One region of the Pinisolibacter sp. DMC100 genome, then DNA from elsewhere that is predicted to be linked to it. Evidence: predicted binding sites of a transcription regulator. Region 1 holds the regulator's gene; the other holds the start of a gene.

Region 1 (14,765 bases):
ACCCCATGACCGCGACCGGCTCCCGCCTCACCCATGTCGACGAGACCGGTGCGGCCCACATGGTCGACGTCGGCGACAAGGCCGAGACGACCCGCACGGCGGTGGCCGAGGCGACCGTGACGATGAAGCCCGAGACGCTGGCGCTGATCCTCTCCGGCAACGCCAAGAAGGGCGACGTGCTGGCGGTCGCCCGCATCGCCGGCATCATGGCGGCGAAGAAGACGCACGAGCTGATCCCGCTCTGCCATCCGCTGCTGCTGACCAAGGTCACCGTCGACCTCGTCCCCGACGAGAGCCTGCCGGGGATCCGGATCACCACGCTCGCCCGCGTCAAGGGACAGACCGGCGTCGAGATGGAGGCGCTGACGGCGGCCTCGGTCGCGGCGCTGACGGTCTACGACATGGCCAAGGCGGTCGACCGCGGCATGGTGATCGGCGGCGTCCGCCTGCTCGAGAAGTCCGGCGGCAAGTCCGGCGAATGGAAGGCTGAGTGATCCCATGGCCCTGACCCCGGTCGACGACGCGCTGACGCGCCTCCTGTCCGACGTTTCGCCCGTCTCGGTCGAACGCGTCGCGCTCGCCGCCGCCAACGGCCGGGTTCTCGCCGAAGATCTCACGGCGCGCCGCACGCAGCCGCCCTTCACCGCCGCCGCGATGGACGGCTGGGCGCTCGCCGCGCGCGACGCGACCACCCCGGGCGCCCGCCTGGCCATCGTCGGCGAAGCCGCCGCCGGCCATGCCCACGACCGACCGCTCCGCGCCGGCGAGGCGATCCGCATCTTCACCGGCGCGCCGATGCCGGAGGGCGCCGACACCGTCGTCATGCAGGAGCACGCGACGCGCGACGGCGATCACGTCGTCTTCGCCGACGCCGCCGCCCCCGGCCGCCACGTCCGCGCCGCCGGCATCGACTTCCGCGAAGGCCAGCCGATCCTCGCGGCCGGCACCCGGCTCGACTGGACCAATCTCGGCCTCGTCGCCTCGGCGAACCATGCCGAGGTGCCGGTCCGCCGCCGCACGCGTGTGGCGATCCTTGCGACCGGCGACGAACTGGTGCCGCCCGGCACCGTGCCCGGCCCCGACCAGATCGTCGCCTCCAACGGCTACGGCATCGCGGCACTCGTCGAGGACGCCGGCGGCATGGTGGTCGATCTCGGCATCGTCCGCGACGATCTCGCCGCCACCCGCGCCGCCATCGCCGGCGCCTTCGCCGCCGAGATCGACGTGCTCGTCACCCTCGGCGGCGCCTCGATGGGCGATCACGACCTGGTCCACCGTGCGCTCGAGGCCGAAGGCGTCGCCTTCGACTTCTGGAAGCTGGCGATGCGCCCCGGCAAGCCGCTGATGTTCGGCCGCCGCGGACCGATCCGCGTCCTCGGTCTGCCCGGCAATCCCGCCGCCTCGCTGGTCTGCGGCCTGCGCTTCGTCGCGCCGCTGGTCGCGGCGCTGGCCGGTCGCGGCCCCGCCGGTCTCGCCCGCGAGACCGCGATCGCCGGTCGCGCCATGCCCGCCAACGACGAACGCGCCGACCACCTGCGCGCAGCCCTTCGTCACGACGCCGAGGGCCGGCTGGTGGCAATGCCGCTCGACAGTCAGGATTCCTCGCTGCTGTCGCGCTTCGCCGATGCCGACGCACTCATCGTGCGGCCGATCCACGCCCGCGCGGTCGAGGCCGGCGAACCGGTCGAGATCATCCGTCTGCGTCACGTCTGAGGGCGCTCAGCGGCCGTTGGCGACCGCCAGATAGAGCATCCGCTTGTGCTCGGCGCGCGAGCGGGCGAGGCTGTCGAGCACGATGCCGCAGGTGGCGGAAAGTCCCGCGAGCAGGATCATCCCGACGCAGAGCACCGCCGTCGGCAGCCGTGGCACGAGGCCGGTCTCGGCGAAGGTGACGAAGAGCGGCACCGCGAGCACCAGCGCCGCGATAGTCAGCACAAACGCCGGCAGGCCGAAGAAGGCCGCCGGCCGCGTCTCCTTGAGGAGATAGGCGAAGGTCCTCAGGATCCGCCAGCCGTCGCGCAGGCTCGACAGTTTCGAGGCAGACCCCTCCTGCCTCCGCCCGTAGGGCGTCTCGATCTCGACGACCGGCAGCATCATCTGCCCGGCATGGACGCTCATCTCGGTCTCGATCTCGAACCCGTCGGAGAGCGCCGGAAAGCTCTTCACGAAGCGCCGCGAGAAAGCGCGGTAGCCCGAGAAGATGTCGCGGTAGTCCGAACCGAAGAACCCGGCATAGAGCCGATTGAAGACCGCATTGCCGAAGGCGTGACCCGGCCGATGCGCCTCGCGCCGCACGTCGGCGCGGGTGCCGATCGCCATGTCGACGCGCTCCTCCGCGATCGCCGCGACCAGCTTCGGCGCCGAGGCGGCATCGTAGGTGCCGTCGCCGTCGGCCATCAGATAGACGTCGGCGTCGATGTCGGCGAACATCCGCCGCACGACCGCCCCCTTGCCGCGCCGCCGCTCGAGGAAGACCTCGGCACCCGCGGCCCGGGCGATTTCCGCCGTGCCGTCGGTCGAGCCGTTGTCGAAGACGCAGATGCGGGCCGCCGGCAACGCCGCGCGGAAGTCCGCCACGACGCGAGCGATCGAGGCGGCCTCGTCGAAACACGGCAGCAGCACCGCGACGCGCGGCCCCTCGGCCGGCACGTCCTCGTGACGCTCCGGAGCCTCGCGCGCCGCCAACGCCGCCGCGAGATGCCGACCGCTGTCGCCGAGGGCCGCGACGAGCGCCTCGTCGGAGAGCGGCTCGCACGGACGCGCCAGCATCCGCGCGGCGGGTTCCGGAGCAAAGGCATGGGGTTGGGCGAGCGGCATCGCGGCGTCCGAACGAGACTTCATGGTCCGTCAAACATTCGCTCCTAATGGTTGAGGGGTGATGAATCCACGGGCCCGCCGCCGCGCCCCGCCACGATGCCCCCGCCACGGACGACGCCTTGACCGACGCGCCCCGCCCCCTCCCGACCGCGACGCCCGCCTCGCCCGCAGCCGCGCGGATCGAAGCGGCGCTCGTCTCCTGGCCGGTCGCGCTCCTCGCCGGTCTCGCGCTCTGGGCGCTGTTTCAGGTGCCGGCGATCCACGGCCTGTGGGCATCCCGCGACTTCGGCGATTCCGACGACGCCATGCGCATGCTGCAGGTGCGCGAGTGGATGGACGGCAAGGCCTGGGGCGATCTCGTCGAGACCCGCATGAACCCGCTCGACGGCGTGCGCATGCACTGGACCCGCGTCGTCGATCTGCCGATCGCCGGCCTGATCCGCCTGTTCTCGGCCTTTCTCTCGCGCGCCGACGCCGAGATGGCGACGCGTCTCGTCCTGCCGGCGCTGATCTTCACGGCGACGCTGGTCCTCCTCGTCGCCCTCGCCCGCCGTCTCGGCGGGCCGGGCGCCGGTCTCGCGGTCGGTATCCTGTCGCCGCTCACCGCCTTCGTCGCCCAGGCACGCCTCGGCCGCGTCGACCATCACGACGCCCAGATCGCGCTCCTCGTCGCAGCGACCCTCGCGCTGGTCGTCTCGCTCGATCCGGCCCGCGCCCGCGTCGCCGTCGGAACCGGCATCGCCGCGGCTCTGTCGTTGGCGATCAGCATCGAGAACCTGCCCTTCCTCGTGGCGATCTCCGCCGCCTACGCCCTCGCCGCCACCGCGAGCCCGGCCCAGGGCCGCGCCGCCGCGCTCTACGGCGGGGGCCTCGCCGCGGCCTGCGCGCTCACCTGGGGGCTCTTCGCCGACCCGGCCGCCGGTCCCGTCTGCGACGCCTTCTCGACCGTGCAGCTGACACTGGCGATCTTCGGTGGCGTCGGCCTCGCGGTAGCGGGCACCCTCGCCCCGCGGCTCGGCGCACCCGCTCGCTGGATCGGCCTCGCCGTCCTCGGCGCGGCGCTGGCGGGGCTCCTCGTCGCCGTCTTCCCGCAGTGCCTCGCCGACCCGCTCGCCGGTGTTCCCCGCCTCGTCGTCGACTTCTGGCTCGCCGACGTGCCCGAGGCGCTGTCGCTCCGCCGTCTCGCCGCCCTCGATCCCGCCGCCGCCGGCGCCGCCGTGGCGCCGATCGCCGTCTCGCTCGTCGTCGCCCTCGTCGCGGCTGCCCGCGAGACCGGCGTCGCCCGCGTCCGCTGGCTGGCGCTCGCCGGCGTCGTCGCCGTCGGCCTCGCCGCGACGGTGTGGCAGGTGCGCGCCGCGACCTCGACCTCCGCCCCGGCGCTCGCCGCCGCCGGCTGGGCGCTGGCCGCGCTCGGCCGCCACCTCGCCCGCTTCGACGCGCCGCGCTGGCGCCTCGCTCTCCTGCCGGCGGCCCTGCCCTTCCTGTCGCTCTTCTGGGTGGTCGTCCTGCCCGCGAGCCCCGCGCTCGCGCCTGCCGATCTCGCCGGCCTCGCCTGTCTCGACACGGCCGAACTCGCCGCCCTCGACCGCGCCGCCCCGCCCGGTCTCGCCCTGACGACGATCGACACCGGCGGCCACGTGCTGGGCCTGACCCGCCACGCCGTCCTCGCCGCGCCCTATCACCGCAACACGCAGGGCAACGCCGACGCCCTCGCCGCCTGGCTCTCGCCCCCCGACGAGGCCCGCGCCGTGCTCGCCCGGCGAGCCGTCACCCACGTCGCCTACTGCCCCGGCCAGGCCGACTTCGAACGCTACGCCGCCCGCGCCCCCGCGGGCCTTGCGCAAGCATTGCGCCACGGCATCATGCCGCCGTGGCTCGAGCCGATTCCCGTCGCGGGCAGATGGAAGCTGCTGAAGCTGCGGTGAGGGACGTGCGCCGAAACGCCGTTCCACGGCGCGAAACGGCGCCGTTCACGCTTCCCCCTTGCGGAACATCCGCAGAACGCGTAGCGTGAGTTCGTGATTTGTACCCATCGCGAGTCGCCTGCCTGACCGGCCGAAGAGGCCGGTGGGAGTGCATGGTGCGGACGGGTACGTTCGAGTGCGGGGCTTCTTCGGGGTCCGCGGGGATGGAACATGCCGGGGCGGACGCCGATCGCGTCGCGCCGGCTGGCGAGGGAACGGGGTCATGCTGACGCGCAAACAGTTCGAACTTCTGATGTTCATCCACGAACGTCTGAAGGAGGACGGCGTTCCCCCCTCCTTCGACGAGATGAAGGACGCGCTCGACCTTCGCTCCAAGTCGGGCATCCACCGCCTGATCACCGCGCTCGAGGAACGCGGCTTCATCCGCCGCCTGCCCAACCGGGCGCGGGCGCTCGAGGTGGTGCGCCTGCCGGATTCGGTGGCGCCGGGCCTCGCCAGCCCCGCCCGCGCGCCGGGCTCGAAGGGCTTCTCGCCCTCGGTGATCCAGGGCACGCTCGGCAAGCCGCGGCCGACCGCGATGCCGGGTCCCGCCGGTGAGGAGACGGCGGAGGTCGTGTCGATCCCGGTCATGGGCCGCATCGCCGCCGGCACGCCGATCTCGGCGATCCAGACCTATACCCACGCCATTCCGGTGCCCTTCGACCTGCTGGGCGGCGGCGAACACTACGCCCTCGAGGTCCGCGGCGATTCGATGATCGATGCCGGCATCCTCGACGGCGACACGGTGCTGATCAAACGCGGCGACAACGCCGATTCCGGCGACATCGTCGTCGCCCTCGTCGACGAGGAGGAGGCGACGCTGAAGCGCCTGCGCAAGCGCGGTGCCTCGATCGCCCTCGAAGCCGCCAACCCGGCCTACGAGACCCGCATCTTCGGCCCCGACCGGGTGAAGGTGCAGGGCCGCCTCGTCGGCCTCATCCGCCGCTACTGACGACGCGCGTCGGCCACCCCGCGCGTGGACGCGTCGTGCGCTCGGGGTGGCCGACGGTAGACGGATCCGGCCCGGGAGCAGGCGACGCATCGTTCTCGGGCTGCGGAGGTGTGTCGCTCTGCCGATCCATGAACGGGCTCACCAGTCGTCGTGCGCGTCGCTGGCTCGCGGCGGTCCCGCATCGTTGGTCGAGGCTCGCGCGGTTTCCATCGGCCTCCCGGCCTCCCGGGCGCTCGGGCTCCATGAGACCGTCTAGGGATCGGCGCCGACCGCCGTGGAATCGGAGAGGTCCGCCTCGGCCGGCGCCGGCGCGGCGGATGCGCCGCCGTCCGGCGGATCGGCCGTCACCTCGGCGAGCGCATGGACGGCGTTCGGGTCTCGTGGCGTCCATGCCCGCGGCGACGCCGGCAGGCTCGGCGTCACGGAGAAGGTGAGACGTTTCTTCGTCGGCTTCGTTTCGCCGACCGTGACCTCGGCAGGCCCTGCCGGTCGCGATCGGTCCCCGTCCTCGGGTGCGGACGCCGCATCGTCCTGCGTCGGGTCGACCGCACCGGCCGACGGCGACGCATCTTTCCGGTTCGCCCCGCGCCCGAGCGCCTCGACTGCCCGCGTGCCGTCCGACTCGACACCGTCGGGCACCGGCACCGCCGCCACGTCGATCGTCACCGCGCCGGTCTTCGCCCGGGCGACGCGGTCGAGCACCAGGCTCGTCGCGGCGCAGCCCGGCGGGGCGGCGAGCGCCGAGATCACGATGTCGGCGCGGCCGCAGTCCTCGACGAAGCCGCGCGGATGGCGCACCACCACGACCCGCAGAGGCGGCCGCCCCCGATCGGACGAAGGCCCGCCTGCCGAGCCGCGCGCGCCCTCACTTCGCCCGTCGGCGAGCCCTTCGACCGACGTCTCCGCACTCGACTCCACGTCTCTCGCGCCGGTCCCGACCGCGCCTTCGCCGCCCCGGACGAAGGCGCAGCCGATCGCGTCGCAGCGCCAGCCGTCGGCGATGCCGGGCGCTCGCGGGTCGCGCGGATCGGCATCGGCGGCGAGCCAGATCGCCGTGTCGAAGGCGTCGTCCTTCGTCGCCAGCACGTGCAGCCGCCCGTCGTCGCCGCGCACCGCGACCGGCGAGCCGTGGCGGCCGATCATCACGTCGGGCCGCGGGCCGAAGCCGAGGAGGACGATCGACAGCACGCCCGGCACCAGGCCGACGAGGCGGATCCGCGAGCGCCACAGCGACAGCCACAGCACCGCCGCGACGCCGAGCGGCATCGCCGCCCAGTGCGGTGCGCCGAGGAGACCGCCGCCGCCCGGTAGCGCCGAGGTCCAGCGCCCGACCGCCACCATCCAGTCGATCCCGAGCCCCATCACCCACAGCGGCAGCGCCTCGAGCCCGAAGGGCATGGCGAGAAAGGCCACGACGGCGGCCGGCATCACGGCCATGCCGACGACCGGCAGCACCACCATGTTGGCGAGGATCGAATAGGGCGCGCCGCGATAGAAGATGCCGGCGATCACCGGCGCGGTCGCGAGCCCGGCGATCAGCGAGGAAAAGGCGAGGCCCTCGGCATGGTGCCAGGCGGAGACCAGCGCATGGACGATCGGTCCGCGCACCTCCGGCCGCGGCGGCCGCGCCGCGACGCGGATCTGCCACAGGTCCCACGAGGCGACCAGCGCGATCACCGCCAGGAACGACATCTGGAAGCTCGGCTCCATCGCCGCTTCCGGGTCGAAGACGAGGATGCCGACCGCCGCCACCGCCACCGTGTGCATGGTGATCGCCGGCCGATCGACGATCACCGCGAGCAGCGCGATCGACACCATGATGTGCGAGCGCAGCGCCGCCACCTGCATGCCCGACATCAACAGGTAGAAGGTCGCCGCGACGAAGGCCGCCGCCGCCGCCCATTTGCGGATCGGATGGTCGAGCGCCAGCCGCGGCGACAGCGCCATGAGCATGCGCAGCACGATCATCACGCCGCCGGCGACGAGGCTCATGTGCAGGCCGGAGATCGACACGATGTGGGTGAGACCGGAGGCGCGCAGCGGCTCGCCGACGCTCTCCGGGATCGCCCGCTGCTCGCCCACCATGATCGCCGCGGCGATCGCGCCGGCGCCGCCGGGAAGCCCGGCGCGGACGCGTTCGGCGACCCGGTGGCGCAGATCGCCGATCGGCGCGACGAGGCGATCGACGAGGCCCGGCGCCGCCGTCTCGCCCGGATGAGTCCGCCCGAGGACGTAACCGCCCGCCCCGCGCCCCTCGAACCACGCCCGCCGGGCGAAGTCGTAGCCGCCCGGCAGCACCGGCCCGTCCGGCGGCTTCAGCCGCGCCTTGAAGGTGACGGCCTCGCCCATGCCCGGCGCCTCGCGGCCGGCGGCGAGCGTCGCGGTGACGCGCGCCGGCGTCGTCGCGGGAGAAAGCCCGCCGCCCTCCATGCGTCCGACGTCGACGGTCAGCCGCGTACCGCCCTTGGCGGTGGCATCCAGATCGACGACGCGGCCGGCGACGGCGACGGTGCGCTCGTGATCGAGCCGGGGTGCCGCCGCGCGCCACGAACCGAAGGCGGCGACGAGCCCGCCGGCGATCACCGCGGCGAAGACGACGCGACCGATCGCCCGCCCGCCGCGCCGCCGCGAGACGGCCGCCGATCCGGCGACGACGAGGAAGAGGAGCGCGAGCGCGAGCGCCGACGGCTCCGCCGGCAGGGTGAACCACAGCGCGATGCCGCCGGCGAAACAGGCCGCGAGAAGCGGCGGCGCGGCACCACGGGCGAGATCGTCCTCCGCCCCGTCGACGAGGCGACGCAGCGCCTCCTCGAAGCGAAGCCGCCGTCCGCCGCCCGGCGGCGGAGCGAACCGCCGGTCGTCGTCCGCGCGATCGAGCACGCGGGGCGCGCCGAGGCGCCGCGGGGCTGCGTCGACCGACATGCACGAGGTTCCGGTTCGCTTTGCCGTCCCGACATGCTACACGATCCCGCGTCTGCCGCCATCGCCGCCGCGGGCATCCCCCTTTTTCTCCCGATCGGACCCCACCATGGTCGAGACCGTCGTCACCCGCTTCGCTCCCTCCCCCACCGGCTACCTCCACATCGGCGGTGCCCGTACGGCGCTGTTCAACTGGCTCTGGGCCCGCCACACCGGCGGCCGGATGCTGCTGCGCATCGAGGACACCGACCGGGAACGCTCGACCGACGCCGCCATCGACGCGATCCTCGACGGTCTGCGCTGGCTGGGCCTCGAGGGCGAGGGCGAACCGATCTTCCAGTTCGTCCGCGCGAACCGTCACGCCGAGGTGGCGCTCGAGCTGCTCGCCAAGGGCGGCGCCTACAAGTGCTGGGCGACCCAGGCCGAGCTCGAGGAGATGCGCGAGACCGCGATGAAGGAAGGCCGCCCGCCGCGCTACGACGGCCGCTGGCGCGATCGCGATCCTTCCGAGGCGCCGGCCGGTGCTCCTTACGTCATCCGTCTGAAGATGCCGCAGGAGGGCGAGACGGTGGTCGACGACCTCGTCCAGGGCAAGGTCACCTTCCGCAACGACGTGCTCGACGACTTCATCCTGCTGCGCTCGGACGGCACGCCGACCTACATGCTGGCCGTGGTGGTCGACGACCACGACATGGGCGTCACCCACGTCATCCGCGGCGACGATCATCTGACCAATGCCGCGCGCCAGAGCCAGATCTATCGCGCCATGGGCTGGACCGTTCCGGCCTTCGCCCACATCCCGCTGATCCACGGTGCGGACGGCGCCAAGCTCTCCAAGCGCCACGGCGCCCTCGGCGTCGATGCCTATCGCGCCATGGGCTACCTGCCGGAAGCGCTGAAGAACTATCTCGCCCGCCTCGGCTGGTCCCACGGCGACGACGAGATCTTCTCGATGGAAGACGCCGTCGGCTGGTTCGAGGTGTCGGACATCAACAAGGGCGCCGCGCGCTTCGACTTCGCCAAGCTCGAGAACCTCAACGGCGTCTACATGCGCCAGACGAGCGACGATGACCTGTGGGCGGCGTTCCGCGCCTTCCTGCCCCACACCGAGGACGGCCGCGCCCTGCTCGACAAGCTCGACGACGCCCTCGAGGCCAAGATCCGCATGGCCCTGCCGGGCCTGAAGGAGCGCGCCAAGACGCTGGTGGAACTCCTCGACGGCTGCCGCTTCATCCATGCCGCCCGGCCGTTGCCGATGGAGGAGAAGGCCGCCGCCCTCCTCGACGAGGCGGGCCTCGCGGTGATCGCCGCGCTGGTGCCGCGTCTCGAGGCGGTCGCCGAATGGTCGGCCGAGGTCACCGAGGCGGTCGTGCGCGCCCATGCCGAGGAGGCCGGCCTCAAGCTCGGCAAGGCGGCCCAGCCGCTGCGCGCCGCGCTGACCGGACGCACCACCTCGCCGGGCATCTTCGACGTCCTGGCGGTGCTCGGACGCGACGAGACCATCGCCCGTCTGCGCGATCGGCTCGCCGCCTGAGGCCCGGTCGCGGAGGGCTCCCGCCGATGACGAAATCGCGAGGCCGCGCCGTCCGACGGCGCGGCCTTCGCATGTGCGAGAACAGACTTCTCTCGCCCCTGCAAGGGGTTGACATGATACTTCTTTGAGCTGTTTCTGCACCGCCTCATCCGTAGGAAGTGCTTGTCGACCCGAGAGGAATGGGCTACGCCTCCTACCCGGACGCACGGACCGAGACAAATCGTCTCGCCTTTCCGTCCGGTTCCTTCGAATCGGTTGGAAAGTCACGTGCCACTGGGTGATCTTCCGCGTTCGGGGGTAACTGCATGAGCGACAAGTCCGCCACTCTCAACTTGGGCGAAAAGTCCGTAACGTTCCCGGTCAAGTCCGGAACGATCGGTCCCGACGTCATCGACATCACCAAGCTCTACGGCCAGACGGGTGCCTTCACCTACGACCCGGGCTTCACCTCGACCGCCTCGTGCGAATCGAAGATCACCTACATCGACGGCGACGCCGGCGTGCTGCTGCACCGCGGCTACCCGATCGACCAGCTGGCCGAGAAGGGCTCGTTCCTCGAGACCTGCTACCTGCTGCTCTACGGCGATCTGCCGACCAAGACCCAGTTCGCCGACTTCCAGGGCCGTGTCTACCGTCACACGATGGTGCACGAACAGATGATGAAGTTCTTCACCGGCTACCGTCGTGACGCCCACCCGATGTCGGTGATGGTCGGCACCGTCGGCGCGCTGGCGGCCTTCTATCACGACAGCTTGGACATCGCCGATCCGCACCAGCGCATGGTCGCGTCGATCCGCATGATCTCCAAGATGCCGACCATCGCGGCGATGGCCTACAAGTACTCGATCGGCCAGCCCTTCGTGTACCCGGACAACTCGCTCGACTACACGTCCAACTTCCTGAAGATGTGCTTCTCGATCCCGTGCGAGGAGTACAAGGTCAATCCGGTCCTCGCCAAGGCCCTCGACCACATCTTCATCCTGCACGCCGACCACGAGCAGAACGCGTCGACCTCGACGGTTCGTCTCGCCGGTTCGTCGGGCGCCAATCCCTTCGCCTGCATCGCGGCCGGCATCGCCTGCCTGTGGGGCCCGGCGCACGGCGGCGCCAACGAGGCGGCGCTGCAGATGCTCCAGGAGATCGGCACCGTCGATCGCATCCCGGAATACGTCCGCCGCGCCAAGGACAAGAACGATCCGTTCCGTCTGATGGGCTTCGGCCACCGGGTCTACAAGAACTACGACCCGCGCGCCAAGATCATGCAGAAGACCTGTCACGAGGTCCTCGCCGCGCTCGGCATCAAGGACGATCCGCTGCTGGACGTCGCCGTCGAGCTCGAGAAGATCGCGCTGCACGACGAGTACTTCATCGAGAAGAAGCTCTACCCGAACATCGACTTCTATTCGGGCATCACGCTGAAGGCGATGGGCTTCCCGACCTCGATGTTCACCGTGCTGTTCGCGCTCGCCCGCACCGTCGGCTGGATCGCGCAGTGGAAGGAAATGATCGAGGACCCGCATCAGAAGATCGGCCGTCCGCGTCAGCTCTACACCGGCGCCCCGATGCGCGACTACGTCGACATCGAGAAGCGTTGATCGGATCGATCGACCGGAACGAAATCGAAAGGGCGCCCTCGTGGGCGCCCTTTTTCGTTGCCGGGTCGACACCGCGTCCCGCGCCGACGACCCCTCAACGTCGAACCGTCACCGCCCCGACGAGAAGCTCGACCAGGACGCCGCGGTCGGCCCGCGGCGCGCCCGGCCCGCGTCCACCACCCTCGCGGATCAGCCCGTCGATCAGCAGCGCCGCATGGCCGTGCTGGGCGGCCCACAGCGTCGAGGCGACGATCTCGGCCGACGGGACGGCGACGATCTCGCCCGCCGCCTGCCCCGCCTCCACCAGCCGCCGCAGCGTCTCGAAGGCGGCACTCATCGCCGCGCCGAGGCCGGGATGGCGGTCACGATCGCAGAGCTCGGGCATGAACATCACCCGGTAGGCACCGGGATTGCGCTCGGCGAAGGCGAGATAGGCCCGCCCCGCCGCGACGAGCGCAGCCGCACCGCCGCCGGCCCGCGCGGCGGCACGGGCGATCTCGTCGTCGAGCCGGGCGAAGGCGCGTTCGGCGATCGCCGCGAAGAGATCCGACTTGGCGGCGAAGTGGCGGTAGGCGGCGGTATGGCTGACGCCGACCGCCTCGGCCACCTCGCGCAGCGACACGTCGGTCGAGGCGCGTGCCGCGATCATCGCCGAGGCGGCGGTCACCAGCGCGTTCTCGAGATCGCCGTGATGGACGCCGCGGCGGACGCCGCCCGCCTCGCTCCGCGCCCCGCCGCCCTTCTCCTTGACCGTCATCGCTCGTTCCCCCCTCGCCTCTGCCGTGCCCGCACGGCCCGCGTCGGACGCGCGCGAGGCGGCACCTCGGAACCCTTCGAGGCGGCCGACTCGGTACCGCACCTCGGACGACACCGCCGGCCCGGGGCGCACCCGCGAGGCTGGCCACGCGGGACACGCATCGGCACCGCCGACCCGTGCGGCCGACCTCGTGCGACCGACCGACCGACCGACCGACCGACCGACCGACCGAAGCATCGTGCCGCTACTCGCTCGAAGCCATGTTGCCATTGGTCACATTTCGGTGCAACATGTTGCCAGTGGAAACATGGAGGGGGTGATGACGCGCATCCTGGTTCTGGCGGGGCATCCCCGTCGCGAGAGTTTCTGTGGGGCGCTCGCCGAGCGTTACGCCGACGGCGCCGAGGCGGCCGGCCACACGGTGCGCCGCCTCGCCCTCCCCGACCTCGCCGTCGACCTCGTCCCGCCCGACTATCGCGCCGCCGAGACGGCGGCGCCGGCCGACTGGGTCCGCGAGGTGCAGGAGGCGATCGCCTGGGCCGAGCACTGGACGATCGTCGCGCCGATGTGGTGGGGCGGCCTGCCGGCCGGGCTCGAGGCGCTGTTCGACCGGGTGCTGATGCCCGGCTTCGCCTTCCGCTATCACCGCGACGATCCCTATTGGGACCGGCTGCTCGCCGGCCGCTCGGCACGGGTCGTGCTGACCATGGACACGCCGCCCTGGGTGCTGCGCTGGCTGTGGTCGGACCCGATCGGCCACCGTCTGCGCCGGCAGGTCCTCGGCTTCTGCGGCTTCGATCCGGTGGCGATCACTCGCATCGGCCCGATCCGCCGGTCCGCCCCCGCCGCGCGCGAGGCCCGGCTCGCCGAGGTCGAGGCGCTCGGCCGCCGCGCCGTCTGACGTCGCATCGCACGAGACGACGAAGGCCCGACCTCGCGGCCGGGCCTTCGCAAGTCGTCGCCGGCGCGGGGACGCGCCCCTTCCCTCAGTGCAGGATCTGGCTGAGGAACAGCTTGGTGCGTTCGTGGCGCGGGTTGGCGAAGAAGGCGTTCGGCTCGTTCGCCTCGATGATCTGCCCGGCGTCCATGAAGATCACCCGGTCGGCCACCTGACGGGCGAAGCCCATCTCGTGGGTGACGCAGAGCATGGTCATGCCCTCGTTGGCGAGGCCGACCATGGTGTCGAGCACCTCCTTGACCATCTCCGGGTCGAGCGCCGAGGTCGGCTCGTCGAACAGCATGATCTTCGGGCTCATGCACAGCGAGCGGGCGATCGCCACGCGCTGCTGCTGGCCGCCGGAGAGCTGGCCGGGGTACTTCAGCGCCTGCTCGGGGATGCGCACGCGCTTGAGATAGTGCATGGCGATCTCTTCGGCGTCCTTCTTGGGCATCTTCTTCACCCAGATCGGCGCCAGCGTGCAGTTCTCGAGGATGGTCAGGTGCGGGAACAGGTTGAAGTGCTGGAAGACCATGCCGACGTCGCGGCGGATCTCGTCGATGCGCTTCAGGTCCTCGGTCAGCTCGATGCCGTCGACGACGATGCGGCCGGCCTGGTGTTCCTCGAGCCGGTTGATGCAGCGGATCATCGTCGACTTGCCCGACCCCGACGGGCCGCAGATGACGATCTTCTCGCCCTTCTTCACCCGGAGATCGACGTCCTTGAGGACGTGGAAGTCGCCGTACCACTTGTTGACGCCGATCATCTCGACGGCGAGGTCTTCGGCGACCGTCGCGTCGGGAGCGGCGAGTTTGGCGTCGGTGTTGCTCATGCGCTTGTCCTCGTCGGGCTCAGCGTTTGTGACCGGTGGCGAGCCGACGCTCCATCCACTGCGAATAGCGGCTCATGCCGAAACAGAAGATCCAGAAGGTCGCCGCCGCCACCAGATAGCCGGTGGTGCCGGTCGACGGCGACGCCCACAGCGGGTCGGAGCGCGACGACTGGATCATGCCGAGCAGGTCGAAGATCGAGACGATCAGCACCAGCGTCGTGTCCTTGAAGAGCGAGATGAACGAGTTGACGATGCCGGGGATCACCAGCTTCAGCGCCTGCGGCATGATGATGAGACCCATCATCCGCCAGTAGCCGAGGCCGAGCGCCATGGCGCCCTCGTACTGGCCCTTGGGGATCGCCTGCAGGCCGCCGCGGATCGTCTCGGCGAGATAGGCCGCCGTGAAGATCGAGACGCCCACCAGCGCCCGCAGCAGTTTGTCGACGTCGACCCCGTCC
Region 2 (14,765 bases), on a different contig from region 1:
CTCGCCGCCTTCGACGGTCTCGGCCACCGCATCGGCTACGGCAAGGGCCATTACGACCGGGCGCTCGCCCGGCTCGACGCGGGCCGTCGCAGGCTGGCGATCGGTCTTGCCTTTTCGACCCAACGGGTGGACGAGGTGCCGGCGGAACCGCACGATCGGCCGCTCGATCTGATCCTCACCGAGGCCGGTGCGATCCGGCCGGCGACCACCGCTTCGGAGTGACCCCATGCGACTTCTCTTTCTCGGCGACGTGGTCGGCAAGGCCGGACGCAAGGCGGTGCTCGAGCGCCTGCCGGGTCTCGTCGACGACCTCGGGCTCGACTTCGTCGTGGTCAATGCCGAGAACGCCGCCGGCGGCTTCGGCATCACCGAGGAGATCGCGCAGGACCTGATCGACGCCGGCGCCGATGCGCTGACGCTCGGCAACCATTCCTGGGATCAGCGCGAGGCGCTGGTCTTCATCGAGCGCCAGCCGCGACTGCTGCGCCCCGCCAACTATCCCGCCGGCACGCCGGGCAAGGGGGCCAATCTCTACATCGCCAGGAACGGCGCGCGGGTGCTGGTGGTCTCGGTGATGGGGCGGATCTACATGGACCCGCTCGACGACCCCTTCGCGGTGGCCGAACGCGAGATCGCCGCCTGTCCGCTCGCCGAGCAGGCCGACGCGATCATCCTCGACGTCCATGCCGAGGCGACCTCCGAGAAGCAGGCGATGGCGCACCATTTCGACGGCCGCGTCTCCCTCGTCGTCGGCACGCACACGCATGTCCCGACGGCGGACTACCAGATCCTGCCCGGAGGCACGGCATTCCAGTCGGATGCCGGCATGTGCGGCGATTACGACAGCGTCATCGGCATGGAGAAGGACGAGCCGATCAACCGCTTCACCACCAAGATCGGCCGCGCCCGTTTCGAGCCGGCCGGCGGCGAGGCGACGGTCTGCGGCCTCTTCGTCGAGACCGACGAGCGCACGGGACTTGCGAAACGGGTCGAGCCGCTGCGTCTGGGCGGGCGATTGTCGCAGGCGATGCCGAAGGCGTGATGCGCGTATTCGGCCCGGCTGGATTTTCGCCGCGCCTCCGCCTATAAGGGCGCACTTTCCGACATTCCCGGGCGTCGGCGGTTCCCGCTCGAGCCCGCACGACCGCGATCGCGAGAGACGACGACCATGGCCGGACATTCACAGTTCAAGAACATCATGCACCGGAAGGGCAAGCAGGACAAAGTCCGCTCCAAGCTCTTCTCCAAGCTCGCCCGCGAAATCACCGTGGCGGCCAAGGACGGCGGCGGCGATCCGGGGATGAACGCCAAGCTGCGTCTCGCCATCCTCAACGCCCGCGCCGAGAACATGCCGAAGGACAACATCGAGCGCGCCATCAAGAAGGCCTCCGGCTCCGACGCCGAGACCTACGAGATGGTCCGCTACGAGGGCTATGGTCCGGGCGGCACGGCGGTCATCGTCGAGACGCTGACCGACAACCGCAACCGCACCGGCGGCAACGTCCGCGCCGCCTTCACCAAGTTCGGCGGCGCGCTGGGCGAGACCAATTCGGTGTCGTTCTCGTTCGACCGGATCGGCGAGATCACCTATCCGGCCTCCGCCGGCAGCGCCGACGCGGTGCTCGAGGCCGCCATCGAGGCGGGTGCCGACGACGTCGTCTCCGACGAGGAGAGCCACGTCATCGTCACCACCTTCGAGGGCCTCTCGGAAGTCTCCAAGGCGCTCGAGGCGACGCTCGGTCAGGCGGAGTCGATCAAGCCCAACTGGCGGCCGCAGAACACCGTTCCGGTCGACGAGGAGAAGGCGACGACGCTGATGAAGCTCATCGGCCAGCTCGAAGACGACGACGACGTGCAGAACGTCTACACCAACTTCGACATCTCCGAAGAAGTGATGGCCAAGCTCGCCGCGATGTGAGCAGGCGGAGCGCGGACGATCTCGGCGGGCGCCGGAGGGAGACCTCCGGCGCCCGTTTTTGTCGACGCGCGTTGACCATCCGCATCATCTACAAGATTATTTCTCCTATACAACCGGTTATTGCAAATGCGCTCAATGTGTGCTGACTTTAAGCCAATTGGCGTGTGATTCCGTCTCTCTTTCAATCGAGGGCAAGAAAGTGCCAACACATCCATATATTTCTGGCCCGGGCAGCGTCGAACAGATGATTGGTCATCTCAGGCGTAACTTCCCATCTGTTGTGACATCCGATACCGTCAAGAAATTCGGGCTCGCACCAAATAATGAAAGCTATGTAATTAATGCTCTTCAGTTTATTGGTGTAATTGATGGGGAATGCAAACGGACGGAAAGCGGTCATGATGTTTTCTTGTTGGGTGAGGATGCCTTTACGTCGGCATTTGAAGGCTTAGTGCGGTCTGCTTATCGCGATTTATTTGATCTGCGTGGCGAAGATGTGTGGAGTTTGAGTCGAAAGGAGCTTACGACGTACTTCAGAACAACAGATAAGACGAGCGAGATTATTGGAGGGCGTCAGGCTGGTCTGTTTCAGGCGTTCGCGTCCATGGCCGGTCATTCTGCTTCGAATGGTTCAAGCGCTCCTGCTCCTGCTAAGTCTCCAAGTCGGCCTAAAGCGGCGAAGTCAAAGCAAGGTTCTGTGAAGGTCCAGGATGTTCCTCCTGTTTATGATGTTAATGATACCGGGGGTGGTGATATTCGCAAAAATATGGCGCTAACGGTTCGTGTTGAAGTCAACCTTCCGGCGAACGGCTCGCAGGAGGTATATGATGCTATATTTAAAAGTATTCGCGCGAACTTACTAGATGGGTGATGATTTTAAGAAATTCGAGCGCATTGTTCGTCTTGCTGGGCGTTTTTGTCTTGCTGACGACGGATTGATCGCGTCTTCTCACCCATTCGACGAGAGGAACATACATTCCGAAATTGGCAGGGTGTCTCGTAAATTGTTCGACAATGGACACTACGCGCAAGCTACATTTGAAGCGTTTAAGCTCCTTGAGAGCGAGGTAAAAATGCTATCGCAGCTTCATTCTTCTGGTTCATCTCTTATGATGTCTGCTTTTTCCGAGACTAATCCCAAAATTAAATTGACAAATTTGGGTACGCAGAGTGAAATAGACGAGCAACTCGGATATAAATTTATATTTTCCGGCGTTATTTCGGCTATTAGAAATCCTCGTGGCCATGAAATCGTTCTTGATACGATAGATGGATGTCTGGATCATTTGTCTATCGCGTCTGTTCTTATGCGACGGCTGGAGGCAAGAGGTGTTTAAATGTGATGTGCTAGATAGATATAGCGCGACTTAATTATCGTGTTTAGTATTTTTATTTTCTTTTATATTTTGTCATTCTGTGTTGATGTCGGCGCCGGCAATCAGGATCTGTCGCCGCCTCTCTCCCGCCTCCCCCTTTGCGAAACGAACCGAGAACATGCTAGCGTCGCGGGCATGACATCGACCGTTCGAATCATCGGCATCGATCCCGGCCTCCAGCGCACCGGCTGGGGGGTGATCGACGTCGCGGGAAACCGCCTCTCCTTCGTCGCCTGCGGCACCATCACCTCGACCGCCAAGGACGAGTTGGCCGGACGCCTCGTGGAGCTGCACGACGGGCTCGCCGCGGTCGTCGCCGACCATGCGCCCGACGAGGCGGCGGTGGAGCACACGTTCGTCAACACCAACCCGACCTCGACGCTGAAGCTCGGTCAGGCGCGCGGCGTGGCGCTGCTGGTGCCGGCCAAGGCGGGGCTGTCGGTCGCCGAATATCAGCCGAACGCCGTCAAGAAGGCGATCGTCGGGGCGGGGCATGCCGACAAGGAGCAGGTCCAGCACATGGTCAGGATCCTGCTGCCCAAGGCGGTGTGGAAGGGGGCGGACGCGGCCGACGCGCTCGCCATCGCCATCTGCCACGCCCACCATCGCCAGACGCTGACGCGCGCCCTGCGGATCGCCGGGGCCTGAGGAGAGATCGATGATCGGCAAGCTCAAGGGCATCGTCGACGAATACGGCGACGACTTCGTCATCCTCGACGTCAACGGCGTCGGCTACGTCTGCTTCTGCTCGAGCCGCACGCTGCAGAACCTGCCCTCGCCGGGCGAGGCGGCGGTGCTGTCGATCGAGACGATCGTGCGCGAGGACATGATCCGCCTCTACGGCTTCGCCGATCTCGAGGAACGCGAATGGTTCCGCATCCTGACGACGGTGCAGGGCGTCGGCACCAAGGTGGCGCTGGCGATCTTGTCGGTGCTCAGGACGAGCGAACTCGCCTCGGCCATCGCGCTGAAGGACGTCACCGCGCTCTGCCGCGCCTCGGGCGTCGGCAAGAAGCTCGCCGAGCGCATCTGTCAGGAGCTGAAGGACAAGACGCCGGGCTTCGCCTCGGTCGATCCGGGCCTCGTCGCGCTCGCCGGCGGCATCGCCGAGAAGACGGCGCCGAAGCCGCTCGCCGATGCAGTCTCCGCCCTGGTCAATCTCGGCTATCCGCAGATCCGGGCGAGTGCCGCGGTGGCGGCCGCTGCCCGCAGCGCCGGCGAGGACGCCACGACCGAGACGCTGATCCGCCTGGGGCTCAAGGAACTGGCGCTGGCGTGAGGGGCCTCAGGTCGGCGCCGGGATGACCACCAGTTCACCGTTCCGCACACCGCGTTCGGCGCGGATCGCCTCGGCGAAGGCGCGGACGGCGGCGACGTCGCCGGAGAGCGCGGCGATCTCCAGGATCTCGCCGCCGGGCAGCGGTTGCTGCAGGCGGGTGGCGCGGACGTCGGTGCGGTCGCGATAGGCGGCGGCGAGCCGCTTGGCGAGTTCGCGGGTCTCGGGATCGAAGACGAAGGTCAGCGAGGCGACGCAGTCACGGCTCTCGCCGACCACCTCGATGCCGCGGGCGAGCCCGGCGCGCGACAGGTCGCGCACCGCTTCCGAGCGATTGGAATAGCCGCGGGTGACCATGAAACGGTCGATCTCGCCCATCAGGTCGTCGTCGAAGGTCAGGGTCACGCGCTGCACGTCGGATCTCCGCTGGCGGACGGGGCGACTCGGCCCGTCGGTCGGGCGCATGGTGGCGCCGAACGGTGGTTTCGTCGATGGCTGGCGACCGTCACGTCGACGCGGGCGACGCTCTCGTCACGGCGCGGCGGCGGAGAGCGCCAGCAGGGCCGGCACCACGGTCGCGATCTCGGCGCGGGCGCCGGCTTCCAGCGCCTTCAGCCAACGTTTCGGGATGGTGCTCGTGCCCCAACGCGCACCCGCCAGCATGCCGGCGATGGCGCCGGTGGTGTCGGCATCGTCGCCGCGGTTGACGGTGGCGACGATGCACGCCTCGAACGACGCGGCGGTGAAGAAGGCGGCGAGCGCCGTCTTCATCGTGTCGACGATGTAGGCGGTCGCCGGCCCGTGGTAGCCGGTGAAGGCGAAGTTGGGGAAGGCCGCGACGAGCGCATCGGCGCGGGCGCGGGCGGCGGCGACGTCGCCGGTCGCGACCAGGATCCGCACCATGTCGATCAGCGCCAGCGTGGCGGCGTCGGAGAGCGGGTGGTTGTGGGTGGTGTGGGCCTGGGCGATGCCCCAGGCGGCGGCGCGGCTCGCGTCTTCGAGATTGGCGAGCGCCACCGGCAGGCAGCGCATGGCGGCGCCGTTGCCGGCGTCACCCTCGGCGAAGGGGCCCTCGACGGTGCCGGCGGTGATGTAGCGGCGGATGCCGCGCCGGCAGGTGTTGCCGACGTCCGGCGGCTTGGAGCGCAGCCAGGCGGCGAATTCCTCGCAGACGTCGATGGCGTCGAAGCCGCCGCGCCGGGTGAGCGAGCGGGCGAGGCAGAGCGACATCTGGGTGTCGTCGGTGACGGCGCCGGCCTTCAGCTTCAGCCAGCCGCCGCCGACGATGTCGCGGTGGACGCCGTACTCCGCCGCGATCTCGCGCGCCGTCATGAACTCGACCGTGGCGCCGAGCGCATCGCCGATCGCGAGCCCGAGGAAGGCGGCATGGGCGCGGTCGGCGATCTCGGGGGAGAGCTGCGTGGTCATGGGGCGATCCTCACCACGAGGTCTCGACGGGATAATCCCCGCCGATCACCAGCCATTCGCCTTCGCCCTTCAACGGGTGGTCGGCGATCAGGCCGGAGAAGAACAGGACCTTCTGCAGCGGCACGCGAGCGGTCAGGATGGTGTCGCCGAAGCAGCCGGCGGTGTCGCGATCGGCGGAGAAGGAGACGAGCGCGTTCATGCGGACGACCGCATGGCGCTTGTCGAGCCGCTGCAGCGCGACGTGTTCGCCGAAGTCGTTGACGCCGCGGTGGAGCGTCAGGTGGCTGACGCCCGGCGCGACGAAACGATGGAGCGCCCACTGGCAGAACTCGTAGAGCAAGTCGAGCTGCGTCATGATCGAGTTCGAATGGAAGCGGCTCGACATCTTCTCCTCGACATAGGTCGTCCAGCGACCGGTGCCGATGCGGGTGATCGGGCCCTTGTGCCAGGTCGGGAAGATGCCGAAACGGCTCTCGACCCAGCCCTTCAGCACGGCGCCCTCGGGCCCGTTGGAATCGAAGCCCCAGCCGGCGACGAGGCGCAGCCAGGAGGAGAGATAGCGTTTCGGCCCACTCTCGGCCCCCTCGCGCTGCTCGCGATCGATGGCGAACATCGCCCGCATGTAGGCGGAGAAGGCGCGGCCGGCCTCCTCGAGGTCCTCGGCGAGGTCGAGCATCTCGAACAGCGGACGGTTCATCTCGACGACGCCGGCGACATGCACCGGGCGCGGCGCCTCGACGAAGGCGACGGTGCCGAGATAGTCCGTCGGCAGACCGACGAGATTGGTGGAATGTCCGATCGTCCGGTCCGTGTTCATTCGCCCCCCTGATGGCCACAGGAGAGCACGGCCGATGACGCGGCGCCAGATCGGGGATGTTGCGATGCGGCGTTTCCCGCCGCATCGCTCGGTCGAAGGATCGGTGTCAGTCCACCGATGGATGGAAGACGCGGATGCGATGGCCGTCGGGGTCGAGGGCGGTGAAGGTGCGGCCGAAGTCCATGGCGGTCGGCGCCTGCGCGATCGTCAGTCCGCGCGCGGCCCAGTCGGCATGCGTGGCGTCGACCGCGTCGTCGGAGGCGACCCTGACGGCGATCTCGCCGCCGCCGCCGAGGTGGGAGGCCGCGGGCCGGGCGCCGTCGGCGCGCCACAGGCCGAGCGCCAGACCGCCGGCGAGCGGCAGCATGGCGAAGGTGTCGGAGATGTCGATCGTCTCGCGGCCGAGGAGGTCGCACCAGAAGGCGGCGGAGCGGCGGACGTCGGAGACGTAGAGGATCAGCAGGCCGGGGGTGATGGTGGTCTCGGTTTCGGTCGTCATGGTGTCACCTCGTGTTGGAAAGGACGAGCCACCATGCGACGGGCTGCCGACAGTTTCCGTCAGCAGTCTGCACTTCCTCATTTTGGTGAGCCGATGCCTTCGGCACGGCGCCATTCGGCGACGAGGGTGCGGCGGCGGCGCGGCGGACGCGCCTCCTCGATCGTCGCCGTCACCATGCGGTCGACACGGAAATGGCGGAAGGCGCCGCGCGTCTCGCACCAGGCGGCGAGCACCCGCGTCTCCTCCATGAAGCCGAGGGCGACCGGCCAGACGACGCGGCGGGTCTCGCGGCCCTCGGCGTCGCGGTAGACGAGGGCGAGTTTCCTCTCTTCGCGCAGGGCGCGGCGCAGCTCGGCGAGGTCGACGACTTCCGGCGGATGCGCGCGTTTGGTGGGGACGAGCAGCGTCGGCTCGTCGAGCGCGGCGCGGCGGTCGGCCGGCAGGACGGCGGCGATCTTGGCGATGGCGTCGCGGGCGGCCAGCGCGAGGCGCGCGTCGGTCTGGGCGGCGACCCAGCGCGAGCCGAGCATCAAGGCCTCGATCTCCTCGTCGCGGAACATCAGCGGCGGCAGCAGGAAGCCGGAGCGCAGCAGGTAGCCGACGCCGGCCTCGCCCTCGATGTCGGCGCCCTCGCCGACGAGCGTCGCCACGTCGCGATAGACGGTGCGCAGCGACACGCCGAGTTCGGCCGCCAGTTCCGCCCCCGTCACCGGGGTGCGGCGACGACGCAGCGCCTGGACGAGGGCGAGGAGGCGGGCGGCGCGCGACATGGGTGGGCTCACGCCGTCCGGTCGATCACTCGACCGGCCAGCCGAAGGCGATGGAATCGACGATCGGCTTGGCGGCCTTCATCTTCGGATCGTTGGAGGCGAATTCGCGATCGCCGGCAACCGCGCTCGCCGCCTTGTCGGGAACGCCCGCCGGCAGGGCGAAACGCACCGAGACGATGCAGCCGCCCGGCGCCGGCTTGTCGAGCTCGCCGCCCTTCCAGTCGGTGACCGAGCCGCCGTAGTCCCAGTCGAAGCCGGAGAGCGCGAAGGGCTTGCCGTTGAGCTTCTCGACCTCGGCGATCGTGAGACCGGGGCGGACGCCGTTCTGGGCGCCGACCTTGTTGTCGTGGGCCGGGCGCACCGAGGAGAGCTTCTCGCGCTTCTTGTCGTCGGCCCAGAAGAACTCGAGCCGCTTCTTGGCGTCCTTGGGATAGAGGACGGTGGCGCCGATCTTCTCGCCCTCGGCGCCGTCGACCTGCTTCCAGACGACGTTGTCCTTGCCGAAGGCGGCGACGAGCTTGGCATGGGACGTGTCCGCGCCGAGCGGGCCGGTGCAGGAGAGGACCGGCGCGGCGGCTTCCTGAGCGGCGGCGGGTGCGGCGAGGGCGAGGATCGAGGCGAGGGCGGAAGCCGGGGCGGAAAGCCGGGCAAAGAGGGGCATCGTCGCGTCTCCTTGGGGATGCGTTCGGGCGATCCTACACCGGAACGGCGATGCGGGAGGGGGCGAATCCGTCGCGGCGGTGGAAAGTTCCGCGTCGGCGCGCCGAGGGCGGGGGCAGGGCGCGCGCCTCTCGCGTTCTCGCTTCGTCCCGCCGACGCCCCGTGCTAGGGATGCGCGCGACGGCCTGCGGACGGACGATTCGATGACGACACCCAAGCGACTGATATCGGGCGAGAAGCGCGAGGAGGACCTCGACGCGACGCTTCGGCCGCAGGCGCTCGGCGACTTCGTCGGCCAGCAGGCGGCGCGCGAGAACCTCTCGGTCTTCATCGAGGCCGCCAAGCATCGCCGCGATGCGCTCGACCACGTGCTCTTCGTCGGCCCGCCCGGCCTCGGCAAGACGACGCTCGCCCAGATCGTGGCGCGCGAACTCGGCGTCAACTTCCGTTCGACCTCGGGACCGGTGATCGCCAAGGCGGGCGATCTCGCGGCCCTTCTCACCAATCTCGAGGAACGCGACGTCCTCTTCATCGACGAGATCCATCGGCTCAATCCGGCGGTGGAAGAAATCCTCTATCCGGCGATGGAGGACTATCAGCTCGATCTCATCATCGGCGAGGGACCGGCGGCGCGTTCGGTGAAGATCGATCTGGCGAAGTTCACGCTGGTCGCCGCCACCACGCGCCTCGGCCTGCTGACGACGCCGCTGCGCGATCGTTTCGGCATCCCGATCCGGCTGAACTTCTACACGGTCGCCGAACTCGAATACATCGTGAAGCGCGGCGCACGGCTGATGGGCCTCGCCATGACGGAAGAGGGCGCCAACGAGATCGCGCGGCGCTCGCGCGGTACGCCGCGCATCGCCGGCCGCCTGCTGCGCCGGGTGCGCGACTTCGCCATCGTCGCCGGCAAGGACGCGATCGATCGCGAGATCGCCGATCGGGCGCTGTTGCGGCTCGAGGTCGACCGCGCCGGGCTCGATCAGCTCGACCGGCGCTATCTCGACGTCATCGCGGTGTCCTTCGGCGGCGGGCCGGTCGGCATCGAAACGATCGCGGCGGCGCTCTCAGAGCCGCGCGACGCGATCGAGGAGATCGTCGAGCCCTATCTGATCCAGCAGGGTTTCGTGCAGCGCACGCCGCGCGGCCGCATGCTGACGCAGGCCGCCTTCCGCCACATCGGCATGGAGCCGCCGACGGGCCGGCCGGAGCAACTGGGGCTCGGGCTCGACGAGGAGTGACGCCGAATTCCCGGCGTCTCTGCACGTCCACCACCTCTGTTCGGCTTCACCCTGAGGTGCCCGGCTTTGCCGAGCACCTCAGGATGAAGGGTCTCTGCGAGACGGTCGAACTGCAGAGTCTCGCGCCCGCGCCCTCAGCCCTCGATCTCCTCGCGGAGCATCTCCAGCGCCAGCCACTCGTCCTCGGCCGCCGACAGCGCCGTCTGCGTCTCGTCGACCGCCTTCGACACCTTGTCGAAACGGGCGGGGTCGCGGGCGTAGAGGTCGGGGTCGGCCATCAGGCCATGGAGCTCGCCGAGCTTCTTCTGCAGCGCCTCGATCTTTCCCGGCAGGGTCTCGAGCGCGTGCTTCTCCTTGAAGGAGAGCCGCCGCTTCTTCGCCGGTTCCTCGGCCCGCGGCGTCTCCGCCTTGGGCGCGCGCACCGGGGCTTCGGCCTTCTCGACGCGGCGGGCGGCGACGCCGGCGCCGCGCTGGGCGACCATGTCGGAATAGCCGCCGGCATATTCGACCCAGCGCCCGTCGCCTTCCGCCATCACCACGGAGGAGCAGACGCGATCGAGGAAGTCGCGGTCGTGGCTGACGACGATGACGGTGCCGGGGTGATCGCCGAGCATCTCCTCGAGCAGGTCCAGCGTCTCGAGGTCGAGATCGTTGGTCGGCTCGTCGAGCACCATCAGGTTCGCCGTCCGCGCCAGCGCGCGCGCCAGCATCAGGCGGCCGCGCTCGCCGCCCGACAGGACCGACACCGGCGTGTTGGCCTGATCGGGCGAGAACAGGAAGTCCTTCATGTAGCCGATGACGTGGCGCATCTCGCCACCGACCGAGACGTGGTCGCCGCGGCCGCCGGTCAGCGTCTCGCGGAGGCTCGCGGTCGGGTCGAGGGCCTCGCGCTTCTGGTCGAGCGTCACCATCTCGACGTTGGCGCCGATCCGCACCGAGCCCGCGTCGGGCGCGAGGCGTCCGGTTAGGAGCCCCAGCAGCGTCGACTTTCCGGCGCCGTTGGCACCGACGACGCCGATCCGGTCGCCGCGGGCGATGCGCATCGAGAAGTCGGCGACGATCGGCCGGTCATAGCTCTTGGCGATGCCCTTGGCCTCGATCACCAGCTTGCCGGACTGTTCGGCCTCGGCGAGCGCCATCTTGACCTCGCCCTGCACCCGCCGCTCGGTCTTGCGCCGCTCGCGCAGGGCGCCGAGATCGGCGAGGCGGCGCTGGTTGCGCTTGCGCCGGGCGGTGACGCCGTAGCGCAGCCAGTCGAGTTCCATCGCGATCTTGCGGTCGAGCTTGTGGCGCGCCGCCTCTTCCTGCTCCAGCAGGTCGTCGCGCCAGGCCTCGAAGTCGTGGAAGCCGCGATCCATCCGCCGCGTCCGGCCGCGGTCGAGCCAGACGGTCGCCCGCGACAGGTTCTCGAGGAAGCGCCGGTCGTGCGAGATCAGGACGAGCGCCGAGCGCATCGTCTTCAACTCGGCTTCGAGCCATTCGATCGCCGGCAGGTCGAGATGGTTGGTCGGCTCGTCGAGGAGCAGCACGTCGGGTTCGGGTGCGAGCACGCGGGCGAGCGCGGCGCGGCGGATCTCGCCGCCCGACAGCGTCTTCGGATCCTCGTCGCCGGTCAGGCCGAGGTCTTCCAGCAGCAGGCGGGCGCGGTGGCCGTCGTCGCCCGGTCCGAGGCCGGCCTCGACATAGGCGAGCGTGGTGGCGAAGCCCGAGAGATCCGGCTCCTGCGGCAGATAGCGGATGGTGACGCCGCCCTGCACGACGCGTTCGCCGCCGTCGGCCTGGAGGATGTCGGCGGCGACCTTGAGCAGGGTCGACTTGCCCGAGCCGTTGCGCCCGACGAGACAGATGCGTTCGCCCTCGTGCACCATCAGTTCGGCGCCCTCGAGCAGAGGGGCGCCGCCGAAGGTCAGCGTGACGTCGCGAAGCGTGAGAAGAGGTGCGGCCATGGCGTCCGATTAGCCGATCGTCGGCCCGAACGCCACGTCGATTCGTCGTCGGTGCGCGTTTCACGCACCCGGCGTGACGTGTTCCGGTCCGGGGAAGCGGCGCTCGCGCACCTCGTCGCCGTAGGTCTTGGCGGCGGCACGGATCACCGGGGCGAGTTCGGCATAGCGCTTCACGAACTTCGGGGTGAAGTCGGAGAAGACGCCGAGCAGGTCGTCGATCACCAGCACCTGACCGTCGCAGGCGACCGAGGCGCCGATGCCGATGGTGGGGATGGCGATCGCCTCGGTGATGCTGCGGGCGAGCGGCTCGACCGTGCCCTCGACCACCACGGCGAAGGCGCCGGCCTCGGCGACGGCGACGGCATCGGCGAAGATCTTCGCCGCCTCTTCCGGGTTGCGGCCCTGGGTGCGGAAGCCGCCGAAGGCGTTGACCGCCTGGGGCGTCAGGCCGACATGGGCCATCACCGGCACGCCGCGTTCGACGAGGAAGCGGATGGTCGGCGCCATCTCGGTGCCGCCCTCGAGCTTGACCGCCTGGGCGCCGGTCTCGGCGAGCACGCGGGCCGAGGCGCGGAAGGCCTGTTCCGGGCTCTCCTGATAGGCGCCGAAGGGCAGGTCGACGACGACCATGGCGCGCTTCGAGCCGCGCACCACGGCGGCGCCGTGGGCGATCATCATGTCGAGCGTGACGGCGAGCGTCGACGGCAGGCCGTAGACGACCATGCCGAGCGAATCGCCGACGAGCAGGAAGTCGACCTCGTCGTCGAGCATCTGTGCCATCGGCGCGGTGTAGGCGGTGAGCGAGACGATCGGCGTCTTGCCCTTGGCGTTGCGGATGTCGCGGACGGTGCGGCGCCGGACTTCTGCGTGGGTGCTCATGATGGACTCGCGGTTCGGGCCTCGACGGACGGGGCCACAGGAATGCCGATCGATCGGATCAGTTGGCCTGGCCCCAGGCGGCGAAGGCGTCGGCGAAGGCGGCGTCGCCCGCGCCGGACTTCTCGAGCGTCAGGATGCCGCGTCGGCCGTTGTCGTAGAGGATCGGGATGTCGATCCAGCCACGCTCCTTGATGAGCTTGAAGTTCCGCTCGCGATCGGTCTCCGCCGAGCCCAGCGCGATCCAGAAGAAGTTGTCGGCGACCTTGGCCGACGCCGCGATCAGCGGATCGCCGCGCGACTGTTCGGTCGCCTTCATGATCATGCCCGGCACGCCGGTGACGGCCTTGCCGTCGAAGTCGGGCGGCAGCTGGAACTTGATCTCGACGAGATGGCTCGCCGGGAAGGACGTGTCGGCGTTGGGGCGCATCGACAGGTTCACGACCATCTTGCGGTCGGGAATCTCGGCGCGCACCCGAAGCAGCACGGCGTCGCGGCCGGCGGTCGGGTCGGGCACCACCTGCCACACCACCTTGCCGGGCGAGATGATCGCCTGGGCGCCGGCCTTGCCCTCCTCGTAGAGGATGGCCTTCTGGGCGACCAGCGGCACCGCCTGCTTCGGCACGGCACCGTCGCCGGTTCGCGTGCCGTCGGCGCTCTGCAACTGCGGCGAGGCGGTGATGGTCTGGGTCGGCACGGGCTTGGCCGGACCGTTCTTGCCGGCGTCGTCCGTGGCGATGCGATCCGTGACCTTCGGCGTCAGCTTCTCGCCGCCGCGCGAGGCCATGTCGACCACCTTCTCGCCGCGGCCGCCGAAGAAGGCGGAGATCGCCTCGCGCTGCGACCACAGCGCGACGATGCCGATGACGAAGACGACGATCGCGGCGCCGAGACCGATCACCACCGGCAGGCGCGAGGGGCCGCGTTCGCCGTTGACCGCCTCGTCGCGCCGGCGGCGGCGCTCGGCCGTCTCGCGGCGGCGCGGCGGTTCGGCGTTCTCGCGGCCGAAGCTCGGCATGCCGGTCTCGGCCAGCGCATCGCGGGCCTGACGGCCGAGTTCCTTGGTCGCCGAACCGAGCTGGCCGGCTTCGTCGACCACGGTGCGCAGCGCCGCCGTGGGCGCCGTCGGGCCGGAGACATGGGGCGGCGTCTCGCGCGAGGGCGCGTCGTCGACGACCGGCGGACGGGCGGGCATCTCGTGCGCCGCCGCCTCGGCATGGCCGGTCGGCGTTCCGGCATGGGGCTGCGGCGCCGGCTGCGACACGGCGGGGGCATCGGGCGGCAGCACCGGCGGTACCGGCGGCGTCGGCTTCAGCAGGCCCTTGGCGGCCTCAGACTCGACCTTGCGGATGGCTTCTTCGAGCTGGAGGCGCTGCTGGGTGATCTCGGAAGGGGTGAGCGGCGGATCGAAGGCCTTGAGCTGGTTGACCAGCGCGGAACGGGCCTTCTCGTAGACCGCGCGGCGAGCCTCGCCGTTCGCGGACGGAAGGGACGAGATCGCCCGCTTCAGGATCGCATGATAGTCAGCCATTCAGAGCCTTCCGAGAATCCGCCGAGGGGCTCGCCGCGAGACCCCCCCGGAAACGCCCCGTCCGCCGTCGCCCCCGTTCCCGAGAGTTCCGGCGAGAGCCTACTCCAACCGTGACGCGAAGCGAACAGGACCTGCCCGCCCGCTCCGCGAGATTTCAGTTCCCGTTCAGTCGCGGAACGGGTCCTGCACCAAGATCGTGTCCTCGCGCTCGGGCGAGGTCGACAGCATCGCCACCGGCGCGCCGATCAGCTCCTCGATGCGACGGACGTACTTGACCGCCTGCGCCGGCAGATCGGCCCAGGAGCGGGCGCCCTGGGTCGAGCCCTTCCAGCCTTCGATGGTCTCCCACACCGGCACGACACGGGCCTGTTCGGCCTGGCTCGCCGGCAGGTGGTCGAGCTCGCGACCGTCGAGCAGGTACTTCACG

Evidence for each region. Region 1 encodes LexA, which represses DNA repair genes until DNA is damaged. Its sites were predicted from a motif close to TGTTCNNNNTGTGTTCNG; they were not measured.
Region 2: ruvC (crossover junction endodeoxyribonuclease RuvC) is a predicted target of LexA. The motif match lies at 3,396-3,413, and genes of this name have one in related genera.

Annotation. Positions count from the first base shown of each region.
Region 1 is NZ_JBQUZT010000002.1:378,230-392,994, reverse strand. It holds gene moaC (cyclic pyranopterin monophosphate synthase MoaC) at 6-494, shown strand; gene ACT541_RS10695 (molybdopterin molybdotransferase MoeA) at 499-1,713, shown strand; gene ACT541_RS10690 (glycosyltransferase) at 1,720-2,841, opposite strand; gene ACT541_RS10685 (hypothetical protein) at 2,937-4,742, shown strand; gene lexA (transcriptional repressor LexA) at 5,005-5,733, shown strand; gene ACT541_RS10675 (ComEC/Rec2 family competence protein) at 5,986-8,655, opposite strand; gene gltX (glutamate--tRNA ligase) at 8,762-10,186, shown strand; gene gltA (citrate synthase) at 10,492-11,781, shown strand; gene ACT541_RS10660 (TetR/AcrR family transcriptional regulator) at 11,876-12,538, opposite strand; gene ACT541_RS10655 (NAD(P)H-dependent oxidoreductase) at 12,858-13,439, shown strand; gene ACT541_RS10650 (amino acid ABC transporter ATP-binding protein) at 13,525-14,307, opposite strand; gene ACT541_RS10645 (amino acid ABC transporter permease) at 14,327-14,765, opposite strand, start outside.
Region 2 is NZ_JBQUZT010000013.1:2,985-17,749, forward strand. It holds gene ACT541_RS20320 (5-formyltetrahydrofolate cyclo-ligase) at 1-222, shown strand, start outside; gene ACT541_RS20325 (TIGR00282 family metallophosphoesterase) at 227-1,042, shown strand; gene ACT541_RS20330 (YebC/PmpR family DNA-binding transcriptional regulator) at 1,169-1,918, shown strand; gene ACT541_RS20335 (DUF5343 domain-containing protein) at 2,118-2,789, shown strand; gene ACT541_RS20340 (TIGR02391 family protein) at 2,782-3,255, shown strand; gene ruvC (crossover junction endodeoxyribonuclease RuvC) at 3,430-3,942, shown strand; gene ruvA (Holliday junction branch migration protein RuvA) at 3,953-4,573, shown strand; gene nikR (nickel-responsive transcriptional regulator NikR) at 4,580-4,984, opposite strand; gene draG (ADP-ribosyl-[dinitrogen reductase] hydrolase) at 5,102-5,998, opposite strand; gene ACT541_RS20365 (NAD(+)--dinitrogen-reductase ADP-D-ribosyltransferase) at 6,009-6,815, opposite strand; gene ACT541_RS20370 (VOC family protein) at 6,922-7,314, opposite strand; gene ACT541_RS20375 (helix-turn-helix transcriptional regulator) at 7,392-8,084, opposite strand; gene ACT541_RS20380 (hypothetical protein) at 8,110-8,745, opposite strand; gene ruvB (Holliday junction branch migration DNA helicase RuvB) at 8,948-9,985, shown strand; gene ACT541_RS20390 (ABC-F family ATP-binding cassette domain-containing protein) at 10,120-11,931, opposite strand; gene panB (3-methyl-2-oxobutanoate hydroxymethyltransferase) at 11,992-12,810, opposite strand; gene ACT541_RS20400 (hypothetical protein) at 12,869-14,338, opposite strand; gene ACT541_RS20405 (adenylosuccinate synthase) at 14,504-14,765, opposite strand, start outside.